One region of the Streptosporangium sp. NBC_01810 genome, then DNA from elsewhere that is predicted to be linked to it. Evidence: predicted binding sites of a transcription regulator. Region 1 holds the regulator's gene; the other holds the start of a gene.
What was found. Region 1 encodes LexA, which represses DNA repair genes until DNA is damaged. Its sites were predicted from a motif close to TCGAACANNTGTTCGA; they were not measured.
Positions count from the first base shown of each region.

Region 2: OIE13_RS18125 (SAV_6107 family HEPN domain-containing protein) is a predicted target of LexA. The motif match lies at 4,611-4,626, and genes of this name have one in related genera.

Region 1 covers NZ_CP109070.1:966,926-976,944, reverse strand. Annotated here, with positions in the region: gene OIE13_RS04510 (vitamin B12-dependent ribonucleotide reductase) at 1-451, opposite strand, end outside; gene nrdR (transcriptional regulator NrdR) at 534-995, opposite strand; gene OIE13_RS04500 (LysM peptidoglycan-binding domain-containing protein) at 1,407-1,679, opposite strand; gene lexA (transcriptional repressor LexA) at 2,386-3,096, shown strand; gene leuS (leucine--tRNA ligase) at 3,344-5,815, opposite strand; gene OIE13_RS04485 (hypothetical protein) at 6,372-8,858, shown strand; gene OIE13_RS04480 (cytochrome P450) at 9,016-10,019, opposite strand, start outside.
Region 2 covers NZ_CP109070.1:4,204,368-4,214,386, forward strand. Annotated here, with positions in the region: gene OIE13_RS18110 (arginine deiminase) at 261-1,505, shown strand; gene bldD (transcriptional regulator BldD) at 1,914-2,408, shown strand; gene OIE13_RS18120 (PP2C family protein-serine/threonine phosphatase) at 2,626-3,756, shown strand; gene OIE13_RS18125 (SAV_6107 family HEPN domain-containing protein) at 3,916-4,362, opposite strand; gene OIE13_RS18130 (L,D-transpeptidase family protein) at 4,747-5,550, opposite strand; gene OIE13_RS18135 (YbaK/EbsC family protein) at 5,670-6,146, shown strand; gene OIE13_RS18140 (GNAT family N-acetyltransferase) at 6,230-6,778, shown strand; gene metF (methylenetetrahydrofolate reductase [NAD(P)H]) at 6,805-7,737, opposite strand; gene OIE13_RS18150 (polyprenyl synthetase family protein) at 8,139-9,206, shown strand; gene thiE (thiamine phosphate synthase) at 9,434-10,019, opposite strand, start outside.

The sequences.
Region 1 (10,019 bases):
GCGGCGACGCGGTGCCGACGTTGAACCAGACGGGGGAGTTGAAGCTGAAGACCTGGTTGACCAGAGCGTGCTTGAGCTCGTGGTCGAAGATCTCGACATCCTCCTCGCCGGCGAAGTAGCCGTGCTCGACCGCCGTACGGGTGTAGACGCCCACCACCCGGTCGATCAGCTGCTTGAGGCTCCACTCCCGCTGCGGGGTGCCGACCGCACCGCGGAAGTATTTGGTGGTCACGATGTTGGCGGCGTTGACCGACCACGACTGGGGGAACTCGACGCCGCGCTGCTCGAAGTTGACCGAGCCGTCGCGCCAGTTGGTCATGACGACGTCACGGCGCTCCCAGGGCAACTCGTCATAAGGATGCACGCCTGGGGTGGTGAAGATGCGCTTCATCCTCAGGCCCTTGCGCGGCCGCTTGCTCCCACGTGCCACCGCACCGGCGGTCTCCGTCATGACTTCCCCCTCCTGGGGCTCCGCGAGCCCTCAAATCGGACCACACCAACACGCCGCTCACCCCCGGCGCCCAGGGTCTTTCTCAGTCTTGCTCGCTGGAGCGCCCCGCCCGGAGCTGCTCGATCTCCGCCTCGAAGTCGGCCAGGGTCTCGAACCCCCGGTAGACGGAGGCGAACCGCAGGTACGCCACCTCGTCCAGCTCGCGGAGTGGACCCAGGATCGCCAGCCCGACCTCGTGAGCCGCGATCTCGGCACATCCGGTGGCCCGGATGCTCTCCTCGACCCGCTGGCCCAACTGCGCCAGGGAGTCCTCGCCGACGGGCCGCCCCTGGCAGGCCCGCCGAACCCCGGCGATCACCTTGTCCCTGAAGAACGGCTCCGTCACGCCACTGCGCTTGCCCACCATGAGCAGGACCGTCTCCTGCGTGGTGAATCTGCGCCCGCACTCCGGGCACGTGCGCCTGCGGCGGATGGCACCACCGTCCTCGGTGGCCCTGCTGTCGATGACTCGCGTGTCCGGATGACGACAGAACGGACAGTGCACGCGCGTCGCCTCCTTGACCTGCGGGAGCGGCTCACCCACCTCACCTGCCCCACGACGTGCGTGTCGAGACGCTCGCGCACGCCCCTCGAATAGTCGAGATGCGGTAATGGAAACACAATCTGTGGTGAAGTGTTGCGGTGCAGCCACTAGATGTTGTGGTCTAACGGTAGAAGTGCGCGACCATGAACGCAAGTTGAAAGGACCCCGCCACGCGAAGTCGCTGATCAGCCGTCACGTCTCGGCGTGTCGCCCATCGGGCAATGCCCTCCACCCCGCACACCCCCTCCCTCACACGCGTCCCGGCCGATCTGTCAGGCAGGAGCCCCGGCGAACCCTCTTCGCATGGCCCACCCACACCTTCCCCAGGCCCCGCCCATCACTCCCACGCGCCCCACCGACCGCCCCCCCTTCTCAGCGAATGAGACCCTCGGGGAGATAGAGCCGGGTTCCGGGCCGCACCGCGGATCCGGCCAGCCCGTTGAGGTCCACGATGTGGCGGACCGTCCGACCGGCGTCACCCTCCTGCGTCAGCGCGTCCGCGATCTCCCACAGCGTGTCGCCCGCGTGCACCGTGATCCGGGGCAGGCCCTCAGGACCTGTCCGCTCGCCCGCCAGGGCCGTGTCGATGCGCCCGCCGATCCAGAGCACCCCCAGGGTGAACAGCGCGAGCACCACCACCGCCACGATCCTCCCACGCCGGGTGAGCCGGAGCGGCCGCCCGACGGTCCGGGAGCGGGTGACCCCCGGGCGGCGTACACCCCCCGCACGAGCCGCCCCCGATCCCGGCGCCCGCTTCGGCCCTGCCCCACGCCCGGCTCCCCGCTCTCGCCCGGCTCCCCGCTCTCGCCCGGCTCCCCGCTCTCGCCCGGGCCCACCTCTCGCTCCACGCCCGAGTCGCGGCCCCGCTTCGCACCCGGCCCCCGACCTCGCCTTCGGATCGCGCGGCCGCCCGACCGCCTGCTCCCGCCCGAGCCGCCCCGGCCCCCTTCCGCCTTCCGCGCCCCGCCCGCCCCCGGCCCCTCTGCCGGGATCCAGCGCAGGCTCCGGCGTGGGCTCCGGCTCCGGTCTCGGTGGCGGCACAAGGCGTAGGCGCGGTACTCCCGGTGCCCCCGATGATCGCCGCGCCGTCCGGGGTCTCGGCACAGCCATGGATCGTGGTGTCGTCGCGGTCGGTTTCACGGTGGCCCCCATCCCCTCGACCTGGCCGAACACATGTCGAAGAAAGATCGGTGAATCGAACACGATGTCGATCGAACTCCCGTACGATGTTGTACACCACGGCGTGGCCGATATCGAGGACATTCGAACAATTGTTTGAGTATGATCTTCGGCCATTATATGGTCGCTGTGTGCGACACATCAGATACAGACCGGGAGGCGAGGAGTTCGTATGAGCCAGCACAACGAGAACGGTTCGGCCGCCAGCGACCTGGCGGTGCGAAGGCGTGACTCCCTTGGCCTCACCCCCAGGCAGCGGAAGATCCTTGAGGTGATCCGCGACTCCGTGCAGCAGCGCGGTTATCCGCCGTCCATGCGGGAGATCGGTGAGGCCGTTCAGCTCACCAGCACCTCCAGCGTGTCGCACCAGCTGACGGCGTTGCAGCGCAAGGGCTATCTGCGGCGTGACCCGCACCGCCCCCGTGCCCTGGAGGTGCGCCTTCCCGGCGAGCCCGTGCTGTGGGTGGATCCCGACTCCGGTGAGGACGAGACCCCGGTCAGCCGCCCGACCGCCGCCTACGTGCCACTCGTCGGCCGGATCGCCGCCGGCGGCCCGATCCTCGCCGAGGAGAGCATCGAGGATGTCTTCGCCCTGCCCAAGCAACTCGTCGGCGAGGGCACGCTCTTCCTCCTCCAGGTGACCGGAGACTCGATGATCGAGGCCGCCATCGCCAACGGCGACTGGGTGGTCGTACGCCAGCAGCCGGTGGCCGACAACGGTGACGTGGTCGCGGCGATGATCGACGGCGAGGCCACGGTCAAGACCTTCAAGCGCAGGGACGGCCACGTCTGGCTGGTCCCGCACAACTCCAACTACGACCCGATTCCGGGTGACGAGGCCACCGTGCTCGGCAAGGTCGTGGCGGTCCTCCGCAAGCTCTGAAGCACGCACCTTCGACCTGCACGTCAACACTCCAAGGGACGCGCGAAACGCCGGGCGACCGGCACCCCGATATCGGGGTGCCGGTCGCCCGGCGTGTTTTCGGGTGGCGGTGCGACGATTTTCGGGTGGCGGTGCGACGACCGGACGGCAGAGCCCGAGCCGGGCGGGCCAGAGGTCGGCCCGCCCATGAAAGCTCGGAGGGCGCACACCGGACGGGCGCCCCTCTCGAACGTCCCCTCTCGAACGTCTACGGGACGATGTTGACCAGCTTGGGCGCTCGGACGATGACCTTGCGCGGCGTGCCGCCGGGCAGGAAGGACCGGACCTTCTCCGATGCCAGCGCCAGCGCCTCCAGATCTCCCTCGGAGATCTCCGGAGAGACCTCCAGCCGGTCGCGCACCTTGCCCGCGACCTGAACGACGCAGGTGACGGAGTCCTGGACGAGCAGCGCCGGATCCGCCACCGGCCAGCCCGCGACCGCGACCGAGCCGCTGTGCCCCAGCCGCTCCCAGCCCTCCTCCGCCGCGTACGGCGCGACCAGGGAGAGCATGACCGCCAGCGTCTCGGCGGACTCCCTGACCGCGGGGTCGGCGGCGCCGGGCCCGGAGTCGATGGCCTTGCGGGTCGCGCTCGTCAGCTCCATCATCCGGGCCACCGCGACGTTGAAGCGGTGGGAGTCGACCAGCCTGGTGACCTCGTCGACCGTGCGGTGCACGACCTTGCGCAGATCCAGGTCTCCGCCTGCGAAGTCGACACCGGGGGCGGAGGCCGCACCCGCCTCGGCCATGACGCGGAACGCCCGGGCCAGGAACTTCTGGGACGCGGCCGGCGAGACGTCGGCCCAGTCGATGTCATCCTCGGGCGGGCCGGCGAAGACGACGGTCAGCCTGACCGCGTCGACCCCGTAGGCGTCGATCTGCTCGCCCAGGTCGACGCCGTTGCCCAGCGACTTGGACATCGCCTTGCCCTGGTTGATGACCTGCCCCTGGTTCAGCAGGCGGGTGAAGGGCTCGACGAAGTCGACCATGCCCATGTCGTACAGGACCTTGGTGAAGAACCTGGAGTACAGCAGGTGCAGCACGGCGTGCTCGACGCCCCCGACGTACTGGTCGATCGGGCCCCACCTGCGGACACCCTCGACGTCGAACGGGCCGTCCTCGTAGGAGGGATTGACGTAGCGCAGGAAGTACCACGAGGAGTCGACGAAGGTGTCCATCGTGTCGGTGTCGCGCCTGGCCGGGCCGCCGCACTTGGGGCAGGAGACGTTGACCCACTCTTCCGCCGAGGCCAGCGGGGAGACGCCCTTGGGCGCCAGGGCCTCGCCGCGCAGGTCGGGCAGGGTGACGGGCAGCTGCTCGTCGGGGACGGGGACCTCGCCGCAGTCGGCGCAGTGGATGATCGGGATCGGGCAACCCCAGAAGCGCTGGCGGGACAGCAGCCAGTCGCGCAGCCGGAAGTTGACGGTGAAGCGGCCGGTGCCCCGCTCGCTCAGCACCTCGATGATCTTCCGGATCGCGTCGGTCTTGGTCAGACCGTCCAGCGGGCCGGAGTTGACCATCGCACCGTTCCCGGCGGTGGCGATGCCGGTCTCACCGGGGTCGGCCAGGCCGGTGTGTACGACGACCCGTACCGGCAGGTCGAAGGCGCGGGCGAAGTCCAGGTCGCGCTGGTCGTGCGCGGGCACAGCCATGATCGCGCCATGACCGTAGTCGGACAGCACGTAGTCGGCCGCCCAGACCGGCATGCGCTCACCGTTGACCGGGTTGATCGCGTACCGGCCCAGGAAGACGCCGGTCTTCTCCTTCTCGGTGGACAGCCGGTCGATGTCGGACAGCTTCGACACCTCGGCCCGGTACGCCTCGAATGCCTCGCGCCGGTCCTCCGCGACGATCTCCTCGGCCAGCGGCGCGTCCGGGGCGACCACGAAGAAGGTCGCGCCGTACAGGGTGTCGGGGCGGGTGGTGTAAACGGTGACCGGCTCGTCACGGCCCTCGATGACGAAATTGACGTCGGCACCCTCGGAGCGGCCGATCCAGTTGCGCTGCATGGTCAGCACGCGCTCGGGCCAGCCCCCTTCCAACTGGGCCATGTCGTTCAGCAGCCGGTCCGCGTAGTCAGTGATCTTGAAGTACCACTGGGTCAGCTCGCGGCGGATGACCTCGGCACCGCAGCGCTCACACCTGCCGTCCTTGACCTGCTCGTTGGCCAGCACCGTCTGGTCGTTGGGGCACCAGTTGACCAGTCCGCCCTTGCGGTAGGCCAGGCCGCGCTCGAAGAAGCGGATGAACAGCCACTGAGTCCACTTGTAGTACTCGGCGTCGCTGGTGTGCAGGCGGCTGGACCAGTCGAAGGAGATCGCGTAGCGCTTGAAGGAGTTGGCCTGGGTCTCGATGTTGGCGTAGGTCCACTCGGCGGGGTGGGCGTCACGCTTGATCGCGGCGTTCTCCGCGGGCAGGCCGAAGGAGTCCCAGCCGATGGGGTGCAACACGTTGTAGCCGCGCTGCAGCCAATAGCGGGAGACGACGTCGCCGATGGCGAACACCTCTGCGTGTCCCATGTGCAGGTCACCCGAGGGGTAGGGGAACATGTCGAGCATGTAGCGCCGCTCACGCGGGTCGGCGGGGTCGTCACCGGCCCGGAAGGGGTCCAGTTCCTCCCACCGGCGCTGCCACTTGACCTGCAGGGCCTGCGGGTCATAGTGCTGCTCGTCGCTCTGCATGTCGGCTCGCTCGCTCACGTCGATTTTCCCTCGGGGTATGTCTGCGTGGATGGTCTGACCCGCCTGGCCCAATGCAAAAACCCCCCGCTCACGCGGAGGGCGGCCGCATCGGCAGGGCGCTCAGGGGCAGGGAGGCCGATGCGGCCCGATAAGCAGGGTCGCGGCACGCATAGACCAAGACTATCGCAGCCCGCAAGGCATATTCGTGGCCTGGGGAAACAGGCCCGATCACGGCAAACAGGAGACAGGCGTCCGAGCAGGTCGACAGAATGAGGATTTCCGTGCTCTCCGGAGCGAACGAGACCCGATGGCTATGCACCTGTTGTGACCTCGTACGTCCTTCGCGTTTACTCTTTTCACCGTGGCACATTCAGTAGAGCCGGGGCGGGGCCCGGATCCGTTGGAGGTCGGCCTGCCCATGCAGGACCCACCGACCGACCCAACCGGACTCCAGTTCAGAGGGGCGTTCTCCAGTTTCCCTGCGAGCCCCCCCGTCTCACGTGAGATCATGCCCAATACGCCCAATTCGGGCACCCGCGCGGGAGGTAAGGAAAGCATGGCCTCGGAGCAGTCCAGCCAGTCCCACCTGCCTCCGGCATGGCCGGAGGCTGCCGAACCGCCACCGCCGTGGACGAACGATCCCCTCGGCACCGGCCCCAGGCTCCCCCACCCACAGGAGGAGCCACAGGGCGGCAACGGCTCCTGGCAGACCTCGCCAGGCGTCGGGGGGCAGCGGGACTCCGACCCGCAGACCGGTTCTCCCGGCCAGACCTCCCCCGGCGGCAACGGCTGGGCACAGGCCTCCGATCCGCAGAACAGCGGCTGGGCACAGGCCTCGGCCTCCCAGAACGACGGCTGGGCACAGGCCACCGGCCCGCAGAACAACACCTGGGCACAGGCCGGCACACCCACGCACGACGGCTGGGCGCAAGCCTCCGATCCGCAGAACAACGGCTGGGCACAGGCCACCGGCCCGCAGAACGACGGCTGGGCACAGGCCACCGGCCCGCAGAACAACACCTGGGCACAGGCCGGCACACCCACGCACGACGGCTGGGCGCAAGCCTCCGATCCGCAGAACAACACCTGGGCACAGGCCGGCACACCCACGCACGACGGCTGGGCGCAAGCCTCCGATCCGCAGAACAACACCTGGGCACAGGCCGGCACACCCACGCACGACGGCTGGGCACAGGCCTCCGATCCGCAGAACAACGGCTGGGCACAGGCCACCGGCCCGCAGAACGACACCTGGGCACAAGCCTCGACTCCACAGAACGACACCTGGGCACAGGCTTTCAGCCCCCGGAACGACAACTGGGCACAGGCGTCCACCCCGCAGGGCGGCGATGACCGGCACCAGACCTCCCCCGGCAACGGGTGGCCGCAGCCCACGCCGTCGCAGGGTGGCGGCTGGTCGCAGACATCGGGCCCGCAGGGCGGCGCCGGCGACCACAATCCCTCCTCTCCGGGCAACGGGTGGCCGCAGCCCACCTCCACCCCCCAGGCGGACCCCCGCGGCCAGACCTCCTCCGGCGGCAGCGGCTGGGCACAGGCCACCGCACCCTCGCACGACGGCTGGGCACAGGCTGCCACCCCACAGAACGACGGCCGGACACACGCGTCAGGCCCGCAGGGGGATGGGCAGGGGCAGCGGGTTCCCGGTACGACGGGCGAGGCATGGCAAGCCGCACCCCCGCGCGACGCCTCCGGCCGCCCTCCGGCTCAGACGGCTGAGAACAGCGTGTGGCCGCCCACCCCTCCGGCGGAGAACGCCGCCTGGCCGCCCACCCCTCCGGCGGCCGGCGCCACCTGGCCACCCACGTCCCCCATGGGAAACCCGGGTTCCGCCGAGGCACAGACGTCGACGTTCTCCTGGGTCGCCCCTCCCTCCGAGGGCTCGGCCGCTCACTTCGGCGACGCCTCCTCGGGCGCGGCTCCCGGCGCCCCTGGCACCTCCCCTGAGGGAGGCGACAGAACCGGTGCCGGAAACGCGCGGCGCAGCTACGGCGTGCCGGACAACCCCGCCATGTGGGCCATGGCCGCGGCGAACGCGGCGGCGGCCTCCCAGGCCCCCTCACCCCAAGGAACCTCCGTTCACCCCGGAGCCGGCCCTCAAGCGCCACAGACCCAGCCGGGACAGCCCCAGCATCCGGGGCAACCCGGCCATCACCTGAGCCGCGACCCCTCCGATCCGAACAGACCGTTCGTCACCGCCGGCCAGATCAGCGGCCCGAAGACACCTCCGCCTGAGCGCCAGCAGGAGCTGTGGAACACGGTCTTCGGCGACAACTACCGGGACATCGAGGACGAGCTTGAGGAGCGGGGCCGGCCGGTCTGGATCTTCGCGCTGGCCGGATCCGTGATCATCGCGCTGGTCGGCGTGGTGCTCTGGGCTTTCCTGGCCGGGCCGCTGGCCTCCTCCGAGGAGGAGATCGCCGAGCCCAAGCCTGCGACGACGGCTCCCAAAAAGACCTCCAAGCCCGCCGCCATCGGTCGCCTGCCGCGATTCACCGGCGATCCCTCGCCGGTGGCCGGTACGCTCACCGACCAGTCGGCGGGAATCACCCTGGCCCAGCTCGGTGCCCCGTGGCGGCAGGACCAGCGCCCCAGCGTGCCCACCACTTACGGCTTCACGACCCGCCAGTATCTCCCGGCCGGTACGGACTCCACGGGCAAGGCCCAGTACGCGCAATTGATGTCGGGCCCGCTCTCGCCTCGCTTGAAGAGCAGGTACACCTCTCCGGAGAACCTCGCCCCGGTGATCAACGCGGTGGCCTCCACCGGCCGCAAGAGGTTCTTCCCCGAGGACAACACCGCCCGCAAGACCGCCCAGCAGACCCTGTCCGTGAACGGCCTGCCGGGCCAACTCGCCGCGTACGAGATCACCTCGGGCGATTCGAAGACGATCATGGTCGTGGCGGCCGTGAGCACCGGCGCCGACCTGCCGGCGATCGTCTACATGTCGGTGCCGGACAGCAAGAAGGAAATGCTCCCCGACATCAACACGGTCTTCAAGTCGATCCGCGTGGCGGGGCGGTGACCTCGCCCGCTCAGTCCGCTCGAACCACTCAGGGGGCGCATCCCGTGTTCTGACCGGGCTGGAGTCGCTGGGCCCGCCGCCCTGCCGGCGCTCTCGTCGCCCGCCGCCCTGCCGGTGCTCTCGTCGCCCGTCACCACCGGCAGGATGTGGCAGGACCTCAGAAGTCGCAGTCGAGGTGCTTGATGCCGTTGATGAAGCTGGATCGCAGGCGGTCGGGCTCGCCGACCGAGCGGATCGCGGGCAGGCGGGTGAACAGCTCGCGGAACATCACGGTGATCTCGCGGCGGGCCAGGTGGGCGCCGAGGCAGAAGTGCGGCCCGGGGCCGCCGAAGCCGACGTGCGGGCCCTCGGTGCGCAGGATGTCGAAGCGGTGCGGGTCGGTGAAAACGCTCTCGTCACGGTTGGCCGCCCAGTAGTAGAGCAGGACCTTCTCGCCCTCTCGGTAGAGGTGACCGTTCATCTCGTGGTCGCGGGTGAGGCTGCGGCGCATCCAGGCGACGGGCGAGGCGAGGCGGACGATCTCCTCGACCGCGCCGGGCAGGCGCCCGTCGAGGTCCCCGAGCAGCAGTGCCCGCTGGTCGGGGTTCTCGGTGAACAGGTGCAGGCCGTGCGAGATGGCGTTGCGGGTGGTCTCGTTGCCCGCCACCACCAGCAGAATGAAGAACGAACCGAGCTCCTGCATCGTCAGCTTCTCACCGTCGATGTTGGCACTGGTCAGGGAGGTGGTGAGGTTGTCTCCGCCCTCGGCGGCCAGGGAGACGACGAGGTCCTGGAGCCGCTGCCCCGCTCCGAGGAGCAACTCGGCCGCGCGGCTGACGTCGGCGATGAACTCGGGGTCGCCGCCCGACAGGATGATGCTCGTGGCGTCGAAGACCGTCTGGTAGTGCTCGGGGCCGATACCCATCATGTCACAGATGATCTTCAGGGGCAGCTTGGCGGCCACCTCGGTCACGAAGTCACAGCCGGGGCCCCTGGCGATCAGCTCGTCCACGATCCGCACGGCGGTCGCCTCGACGTCGGCCTCAAACTTCTTGATCATCTTTGGCGTGAACGCCCGGGAGACGATCCGGCGAAGCCTCGCGTGCCGGGGATCGTCCATGCTGATCATCGAGCCGAAGTACTCGCTGAAGTCGGGGCCGAGGTCCTGGATGGACGTCGCCC
Region 2 (10,019 bases), 3.2 Mb from region 1:
GAGTCAGCGCTCTTACGTTACCAGCCGCGTGACGGTCCACCTCTGCCCAGGCTCACCCGGCCTCACCTCGACGGATGCCGGACGCCCGCCTCAGCGATCTTCCCAAAGGTAAATAAATATCGTGATCTTCGCTGACTTCCCATGGTTCTGGACGGGTATGCGCTTTAGATCCGCACAAAGGTGAAGTATGGCGAGCGCGCCCAGGGGATCCGGGGCGCAGCCCTCCCGACGGTCTCGTCACCAGCCGCGAAGGAAGAGAAATGACCTTTCACGTCGACTCCGAGGTCGGCCGGCTCCACCAGGTCCTGCTGCACAGGCCCGAACTGGCCCTGAAACGGCTCACGCCGTCGAACAAGGACGATTTCCTCTTCGACGACGTGCTGTGGGTCCAGCGCGCCGTGGAGGAGCACGAGGAGTGGCAGAGACTCCTGGTCGACCAGGGCGTCACCGTTCACATGCTCTCCGACCTGCTCCACGAGACCGTCGAGATCCCCCAGGCGCGCAAGCACATCCTGGACGGCATCGCCGACGAGCGCTACTTCGGCCCGATGGCCGTCGACGCCATCCGCAACGCGCTGGACTCGATGGAGTCCAGCGTGCTCCAGCGCTACCTCACCGGCGGCATCACCAAGCGCGAACTGGTGGAGATGGGCACCGATCCCAAAAGCCTCGCCTTTCACACGCTCAGGCCGGACGACTTCGTCCTGCCCCCGCTGCCCAACCACCTTTTCACCCGCGACACCTCCTGCTGGATCTACGACGGCGTCTCGATCAACGCGATGAGGAAGAAGGCCCGCCGCCGCGAGACGGTCAACATGGAGGCGATCTACCGCTACCACCCCGCCTTCGCACCCGGCTACGACCGGCCCGACGAGGGCGGCTACCACGTCTGGATGCCCGGCATCCCCGCGGCGCCGGCCACCATCGAGGGCGGCGACGTGCTCGTCATCGGCCGGGACGCGGTGCTGGTGGGGATCAGCGAGCGCACCCAGCCGCAGGCCGTCGAGATGCTCGCCCGAAGCCTGTTCGGGAAGGGCTCCGCGACGAGGATCGTCGCGTTGGACATGCCGAAGGCGCGGGCCTTCATGCACCTGGACACGGTCATGACCAATGTGGACGTCGGGGTCTTCACCAAGTTCGCGGGGCTGGGCATGCTGCCCTCCTACACCGTCGAGCCCGGCGACAACGAGAAGGAACTCAAGATCACCGACCATCCCCCCGAGGACATGCACAGAGCCATCGCGCGGGCGATCGGCCTGGACGACATCAAGGTTCTCAGCGCGACGCAGGACGTGTACGCCTCCGAGCGGGAGCAGTGGGACGACGGCTGCAACGTGCTGGCCCTGCGGCCCGGCGTGGTCGTGGCCTACGAGCGCAACACCACCACCAACAACCACCTGCGCCGCAACGGGATCGAGGTCATCACGATCCGGGGCAGCGAGCTCGGCAGGGGCCGGGGCGGCCCGCGCTGCATGAGCTGCCCGCTCGAACGCGACGGCATCTGACCACCGCATCGTCGCACCGGGTATTCCTCGCGGCCGCGTCATTGAAGATCATACGCTTGCCGCCGTACCCGACGATGATGTTGCCCCGAATCCCCCAGAAGAAGCCTGAAGCTAGCGAAAATCCCGCAAAAACCAGAGGTTTCGCGATGCACGGTAGGACAAGTACGGCGTTTGAGGCGGACCACATCGGATCGGATTCGGCATCTTTTTTCCAATCAGCTTGACCTTAGGCGCCCACAGCTTTACCGTCACTGTCCGTAACCACACCTCGTGGCGTTATCGGGTGAACCCTGACGCACCGGTCACCGAAGACACCTACCCCGGGCGCCAACCCGGTGACCGGGGCATAAGTTGCGAGGTAGCACAATCAAGTTGAGAGCAGTACATACAGAGCCGGGGGGCCACACCATGCCGTCTGAGTATGCCAAGTCGCTGGGTGCACGACTCCGCGCCATCCGCACCCAGCAGGGCCTGTCCCTGCACGGAGTCGAAGAGAAGTCCCGCGGGCGCTGGAAGGCGGTCGTCGTGGGTTCCTACGAGCGTGGCGACCGTGCCGTCACCGTGCAGAAGCTTGCCGAGCTGGCTGATTTCTACGGGGTGCCGGTATCGGAGTTGCTGCCCGGAGGGGCTGCTCCCAGCCCTCTCGGCCCGACACCGAAGCTTGTGATCGATCTTGAGCGCCTTGCCCAGCTCCCCAAGGAGAAGGCCGGCGCGCTCGCCCGTTACGCGGCCACCATCCAGAGCCAGCGTGGCGACTACAACGGCAAGGTGCTGTCCATCCGCCAGGAGGACCTCCGCTCCCTTGCCGTGATCTACGACAAGTCCCCCGGCGAGCTCACCGAGGAGCTCATCGGCTGGGGAGTCCTGGACCCCGAGGCGCGCCGCGCCGTCGAGTCCTTCTGACCACCTGACCGGTCGTGGGTGCGCCGGAACCGGCGTGCCCACTCCGCTCCCGAAAATCTTGCTCTCAGCGGAACGTTGACTTCATCCCGCCCCGGCCCACGGCCGCTGTGGTAGGAAAAGGCAAACATTCGATTGGCGAGATACGGTGGACATGACTTCGGGAGATGATCGGCTCGATCACTCTCGACCGCACCCGAAAAACCGTCTCCACTCCGTCATGGTGTCGCTGGGTTCAACCAGGACGCGCACTTTCCTGCGCCTGCTGGCATCGATCGGCACCACCAGGACCCAGGACACCCTGAAGCTGCTGCCGTTCGTCGTCATGGCCGTGGTGGCCGTGATCGACTTCGGCTCGGGCCCCACCTCCGGCCTCCTCCCGCTACTCGCCCTCGGCCCTGCCTTCGCCAGCGTGGCCTGCGGCCTGGGCCGCACCACCGTGATCGGCGCCGTCGCCCTGGTGCTGTGCGTCGCGCTCGGCATCTACAACGACATCCTCTGGACGCCCCGTACCAACATCACCATGTTCGCCATCCTCGGTGTCACCGTGGCCAGCGTGCTGGCCAGCGCCGGACGGCTGCGCCACGAGCGCCAGCTCGCCGACGTGCGCTCGGTGGCCGAGGCGGCCCAGCGGGTGCTGCTGCGCCCTGTGCCCCGCCGCGCCGGTCCCGGCATAGGCGTGGCCGTCTCGTACACCTCCGCCACGGCCGAGGCCAGGATCGGCGGTGACCTGTACGAGGTCGTCACCACCCCGCACGGGGTCCGGATCATCGTGGGAGACGTCCAGGGCAAGGGGCTGGAGGCCGTGGAGACCGCGGCCGTGGTGCTCGGCGCCTTCCGCGAGGCGGCCCACGACGAGAGGAAGCTCCAGGGCGTCGTGAAGCGGCTGGAGAAGGCGCTGACCCGCGAGTTGTCCGGCGAGCAGTTCGTGACCGCCGTACTGGCCGAGATCGGCGGCGGTTCCACCATCACCGTCATCAACTGCGGCCACCCCCCGCCCATGGTGCTGGACGCCGACGGCGTGATCTGGTTCGCCGACCCACCGGACGAGGCGCTACCGCTGGGGATGAGCACGCTCCAGGTCAGCAAGCCGTCGCCGCACCGCATCCCTTTCGAGCTGGGGGACCAGGTCCTCTTCTACACCGACGGGGTCATCGAGGCGCGCAGCGGAACCGGCGAGTTCTACCCGCTGTCGGAGCGGGCGTACCTGCTGGACGGCGAGGACCCTCAAGGGGCGCTGGACGCCCTGCGCGCGGACCTGCTCCACCACGTGGGCAGGCCGCTGGGCGATGACGCCGCCATGCTCCTGCTGCGCCAGCGCGCCGCCCACGAGAACTCCTCGGCGGCGTAAAAGCCAGACCAGGCCAGACCAGGCCAGGCCAGACCGGCCCCCTTGGATCCGCTGCCACCGCGGCCGGTCAGCGGCGCCCCGCCGCGCTGTCGCCGGTCACCGCCGTGGCGAGGACCGGCTGACCGCCCCTCGCCACGGCAGGATCCCGCCGGAGGCGACCTAACCCGCCAGGGGGACTCGGCCGGGGAGCACGGGTTGCGCCGGCAGCCCGAGCAGGCTCTCGACCTCGGTGACGAAGCGCTCCGCCTCGGAGATGAGCTCCTCGGCGTCTCGCGACGACACCGTGCGGGTCAGACCCGCCTCCGCGGCGGCCCGCTTGGCCGCGCTCGTCTCGAAGTAGGGCGCCCACCCGGCCAGCCGGGGCTCGGCCTGCGGCAGCAGCTCCCAGGCACTGCGCAGCCTGCGCCTGCGGCCCTCCATTGGACGGGGTCGCGCGGCCAGGACGGCGGCGGCCGCCCTGAGCGCCGCGAGGTGGGCCGCGACGTAGCGAGCGGCGGAGGTCCGGGCGGCGGCGGCCTCTTCGAGGCAGTCGCGCGCGTCTGTGAGGTGCGCCCGCACCGTGGGGGACAGCCGGGGCCCACCGGAATCGCCGAGCCGAGGGGTCATGTGTGTCAGCCTCCTTGGTCGCAAGCGGCTCCCGGCGTTTTCACCGGCGGTGTCAACATTCGCAGACCCCACCGACAAATCCGCCGGGCGGCCGGACGAGGAGCTTCCCCTCTCCCCGCCCGCCCCGACCTGGGCCCGATCGTCTCCTCCGACGACGTGGATCCGGTCGACCACCCTGGACACGGGCCGCGAGCCCCGCGTCATTACATCGAACATAAATTCGACCACTAATGCTGTCAAGTAGAGCGACGAACAAAAGTTCGATCTTCTGATATGACGGACATGACGGAGGCCCCGGGAGATCTCCGTCTCCCGGGGCCCCTGCCCTCCGGCCACCGAACCGTCCGCCGGGTCAGTGCCCGCCGGATCGCCCGCTCCGCCGCACTACCGGGCGAACCTGCCTCGGACATGCACCGGCACCCCGGTGCCGATCAGACCGGGAAGGACCTCCGCCACGTGCATCGGCAACCGGACACAGCCGTGGGAGGCGGGTGCCAGCGGCACCGACAGCGCGCCGTGGAAGGCGATGCCACCGTTGAAGAAGATCGGGTTGTAGAGCTGGCCCAGGTAGGACTTGTGCCAGCCGTCCCTGCGCCAGGTGGTCTTGTAGTCGCCCGTCGGCGTGCGGGCGTCGCCGCAGAACCGCTGGGTCCTGCCCTCCCAGGTGGCCGTCTCGCAGTAGGCGATTCCACTGCCCGAGGAGGTGTGGCTGATCAGCTTCACCGCGCCGTTGACGTAGAGGACCATCACCTGGGTGGTGAGGTTCACCTCCACCCTGGTCGGCTTGCCCTTGGGGACGAGCACCTTCGGCGCCAGCGGGCTCTCCAGGGCCTTCCAGGTCCTGCGCGCCACGGTGCTGGTCGGCGAGATGCCGTTGACCTTCTGGAAGGCCCAGATCGCGGTCAGAGTCGCACCGCCGTAGCGGCCGTCGACCCTGCCCGGGGCGTAGCCGAGCTCGGCCAGCCTCTCCTGGAGCACCTTCACCGCGGCGCCCTTCGCGCCGAGCCTGAGCGTCTTGCCGGGGGCGGCGAACCGGGACACCTCGGTCCTCGTCGCGACGACCGGCGCGGCCGAGACCGTGGCCCGGGCCTCGGCCGCGCCCGCGGAAAAGGTGACGCCCACGGAAGAGAGGAGCACGGCCCCCGCCGTCATCAGCGTGGCCGCTCCCAGCCGCTGTCCAACCCCCACTTTCCACCAACTCCTCATATCACTATGGATCAGGTCAAGGGACCATAGCGCACGGGTTCCCCATGCAAGCCGCCGGTTATGAAGCGGCAATAAACGGTCAACCCGTTTAGAGTGGCCAGGTGCCAGAAAAGTTGCATCCGAACGTTGAGAAAGTCACCGCCGTGCTGCGTGAGCACGCCGTCCCCGGTGAGGTCGTCACCTTCTCGGAGGCCACCCCGACCGCCGCCAGCGCCGCCGCGCAGCTTGGCTGCGAGGTCGGCGCCATCGCCAACAGCCTGATATTCGACGCCGACGGCGAGCCGCTCCTGGTCCTGACCAGCGGCGCACACCGGGTCGACACCGCCCTGATCGCCAGGACGGTCGGCGTGGCGAAGGTGAAGCGCGCCGATCCCGCCTTCGTTCGGGCGGCCACCGGCCAGGTCATCGGCGGCGTCGCCCCGATCGGCCACCCCGCCCCGGTCAGGACGCTGGTCGACACCTGGCTGGGCAAGTACGACGTCGTCTGGGCCGCCGCCGGCCACCCGCACACCGTCTTCCCGACCTCCTTCGACGAGCTCGTCCGCATCACCGGCGGGGTCCCCGTCGAGGTCGAATGACCGCGATCCGGCGGTGAGCGCCGGGCGGCGTTCCCGCCCCTGGAGATGACCCGCGTCACGCCCTCCCTGCTAGGGTGCGACGCGTGATCGGACTGCGACGGATCGGCCCCGACGAGTTCACGCTCCGTCTGGACGCGGTCCTCGACGTCTACACCAAGGCGATGAATCCGCCCGCCGACCAGATCGCCGGCCGCAAAGCGATCATGGGAAACCACGCCACCCATCCCGCCTTCACCTGCCTGTTCGCCGAGCTCTCCGACGGCACCCCGGTGGGCATCGCCTACGGCTTCCACGGGGTTCCCGGCCAGTGGTGGCACGACGTGGTCCGGCGGGCCCTCGCCGAGAAACACGGCGAGGGCAGCGCCCGCGGCTGGCTGGGCGACGCGCTGGAGCTGGCCGAGATCCACGTCCGCCCTGACTACCAGGGCAAGGGCATCGGGCGGTCGATGATCACGGGCATGTGCGCGGGCCGCCTGGAGCGCACCGCCGTGCTGTCCACCCGCGACCGGCCCACCGCGGCCCGGCACCTCTACCGGAGCATGGGCTTCGTGGACCTGCTCACGCAGTTCGTCTTCCCCGGCGGGCACGAGCGGTACGCGATCGTCGGGACGGTCCTCCCGCTGGGCGGCTGAGCCTCCCGGCGGGGGACCTCTCCGGCTCAGACCGCCGGCGGGGTTACCTTCGGCCCGTGGTCGAGCGCCTGGAAGACCTCGCGGGTCGCGCTGGAGCGGTTGAAGGTGATGAAGTGGATGCCGGGCGCGCCCTCGTCGAGCAGGGTCTGGCAGAGCTCGGCGGCGAGCTCGATGCCCAGACTGCGCACGGCGGCCGGGTCGTCGGCCACGGCCGCGAACCTCTCTGCCACCTCGGGCGGGAACGGCGCGCCGGAGAGCTGCTCCGACCTGGCGATGGTGCTCACCTGCGTGACGGGCATGATGCCGGGGATGATCGGCGTGTCACAGCCGCTGGCCACCACCCGGTCACGGAGCCGCAGGTAGTCGTCCGCGCGGAAGAACATCTGGGTGATCGCGTAGTCGGCGCCCGCCCGGCACTTGCGCACGAAGTACTCGGTGTCGGACTCGATCGAGTCGGACCTGGGGTGCTTGTAGGGGAAGGCGGCCACGCCCACGCAGAAGTCGCCGGACTGGCGGATGAGCCTGACCAGCTCCTCGGCGTACAGGACGCCCTCGGGGTGGCGCACCCACTCGCCCGTCACGTCGCCCGGCGGGTCGCCCCGCACGGCGAGGATGTTGCGGACGCCCGCCCCCGCGAACCGGCCGACCAGGTGGCGCAGCTCGCGGATGGAGTGGTTGACGGCCGTGAAGTGGGCGACCGGGGTCAACGTGGTCTCACGGGCGATCCGCTCGACGATGTCGACGGTGCGATCGCGGGTGCTGCCGCCGGCGCCGTAGGTGACGGACACGAAGGTGGGGTGCAGCGCCTCCAGCTCGCGGACGGCACGCCAGAGCTGGCGCTCCCCCTCGTCGGTCTTCGGAGGGGAGAACTCGAAGGAGAACGAGTGGGCACCGGCGGCGAGGAGTTCGCGGACGGTGGCGACACGATCTGGAAGGACGGACGGGCGACCCAGAGCCATGAGGCAAGGATACCGACCCGGCCGCTCGGGTGACCGATCAGATCACGATCATCCATGGGGTGGGCTCCGCGCAAAACAACCACCCTGCTAGATCGAAATATCCCCTTGGACCGTTAATCTCATTACTTGACCTCCTTCCGGCGCCGAAGCCGGAGGATCCCATCTTTCATAGATTGGGTTTCCTGCCTCGCAGTCAGTCGCGGGAAACCCGGAGGTGTCGTGTCTCACCCCGGCTCCACAAGCGTTTCACCTCTCCGCCGACCCGGCGGGAAGGCCCATGTCGATCATGCGTACGGTGGCCGGGGTGTCATCGCCGCCGGACACGGTGCCGGAACGTGCGGCACCGCACCGTCTCTTCCCCCCAGAGCTGAAGCCCAGGGTCTCCACACCGGAGGTATTCGATGACCACTTCTGCGATCGCACTGGACATGATCCGGTCCGAGGTGGACCATGCTCTCCGGCGGTTCGTCGAACAGCAGCGTCCGCAGGTCAGTGCTCCCGAGCTGGCCCCCCTTGTCTCCGCGGCCGAGGACTTCCTCGCGGGCGGTAAGCGGTTGCGGCCCGCCTTTTGCTACTGGGGCTGGCGTGGTGCGGGCGGAGGTGACGACCCCGCGCTTTTCTCCGCTGCCGCCTCCCTTGAGCTGCTCCAGGCAAGCGCCCTGGTACACGATGACGTGATGGACGCCAGCAACCTGCGCCGGGGCATGCCCTCGGCGCACCGCAGGTTCGAGGCACTGCACAGAAAGGCGGGCTGGCACGGCTCCGCCGAGCAGTTCGGCGAGGGAGCGGCCATTTTGCTGGGTAACCTGATGCTCATCTGGTCCGGCGAGATGTGGCGCAACAGCGGTCTGCCGGCCGCCTCGCTGGCGGCGGCGCAGAAGGTGCACGACGACATGCGCACCGAGCTGATGTGCGGCCAGTATTTCGACCTGCTGGAGCAGGCGCACGGCGAGGGCACCTTTGACAGCGCGCTGCGGGTCGCCCTCTTCAAGAGCGGCAAGTACTCCGTGGAACAGCCGCTCCGGCTCGGGCTGGTGCTGGCCGCCCAGGGCAGGGAACCCTGGATCGACCGGCTCTGCGAGGAGTACGGGCGGTCCGTGGGCATCGCCTTCCAGCTTCGCGACGACATCCTGGGCGTGTTCGGCGACCCTGGCGAGACCGGTAAACCGGCCGGCGACGACCTTCGAGAGGGCAAGCGGACGATGCTCATCGCCCGCACGCTCGCCGTCGCCTCGGCCTCCCAGGAACAGGTGGTACGCACCACGCTCGGCGACCCGGATCTGGACGAGGCCGGGGTCGACCGGCTGCGCCGGATCATCAAGGAGACGGGGGCGCTCGCGGCCTGCGAGGACCTGATCAAGGGGTACCTGGAGAACGCCCTCGGTTCGCTGAAGGGCTCCCCGATCCGCCCCGAGGCCCGCGCGGCCCTGGCCGACCTCGCGGTGGCCGCCACCTCCCGGCGCACCTGACCGGCGCACCTGGTCGGATCACACGGTCTGCGCACCGGTCCGGTTCACGGACCGGTGCCCCGGCCGGCATCCCACCCGCCAGGCCGGGGACGTCGAAGAGGGGATGCCAAAGAGGGGATGCCAAAGACACGCTCCTCGCCACCGGGCGAAGGAATTCACCCGGCCGGTACGCCCGCCCTCACCGGGACGCGCCGGCAGACACGCTCCTCGCCGCCGAGCGAAGGGGCTCAGGCGGCGGCCGCCAGCCTCCGCTTGAACTCCTCGGCCGCCGCCTTGGGATCGTCGGCCTCGGTGATGGCCCGCACGACCACGACCCGGCGCACACCGTAGGAGATGACCTCGTCCAGGTTGACGAGGTCGATGCCGCCGATGCCGAACCAGGGCCGTTCGGTCTCCAGGGCCGCGGCATGCCCGAGCAGGCCGGGGCCCGGAGCGTGCCTGCCGGGCTTGGTGGGTGTCGGCCAGATCGGGCCGCAGCAGAAGTAGTCGACGCCGGGCTCGACCGCCGCGGCGGACGCCTCCTCGGGGGCGTGAGTGGAACGCCCGATGAGGATGTCGTCGCCGAGCATGTCGCGCACGATGGGCACCGGCAGATCGCCCTGGCCGAGATGGAGCACGTCGGGACGGATCGCATAGGCGATGTCGGCCCTGTCGTTCACGGCCAGGAGCTTGCCGTGCCGGTCACAGGCCTCACGGAAGACGGCGAGGAGGTCGATCTCCTCACCCGCCTCAAGGCCCTTCTCGCGCAGCTGCACGATGTCGACCCCGCCCGCGAGGGCGGCGTCGAGGAAGTCCGCGAGGTCTCCCCGGTCA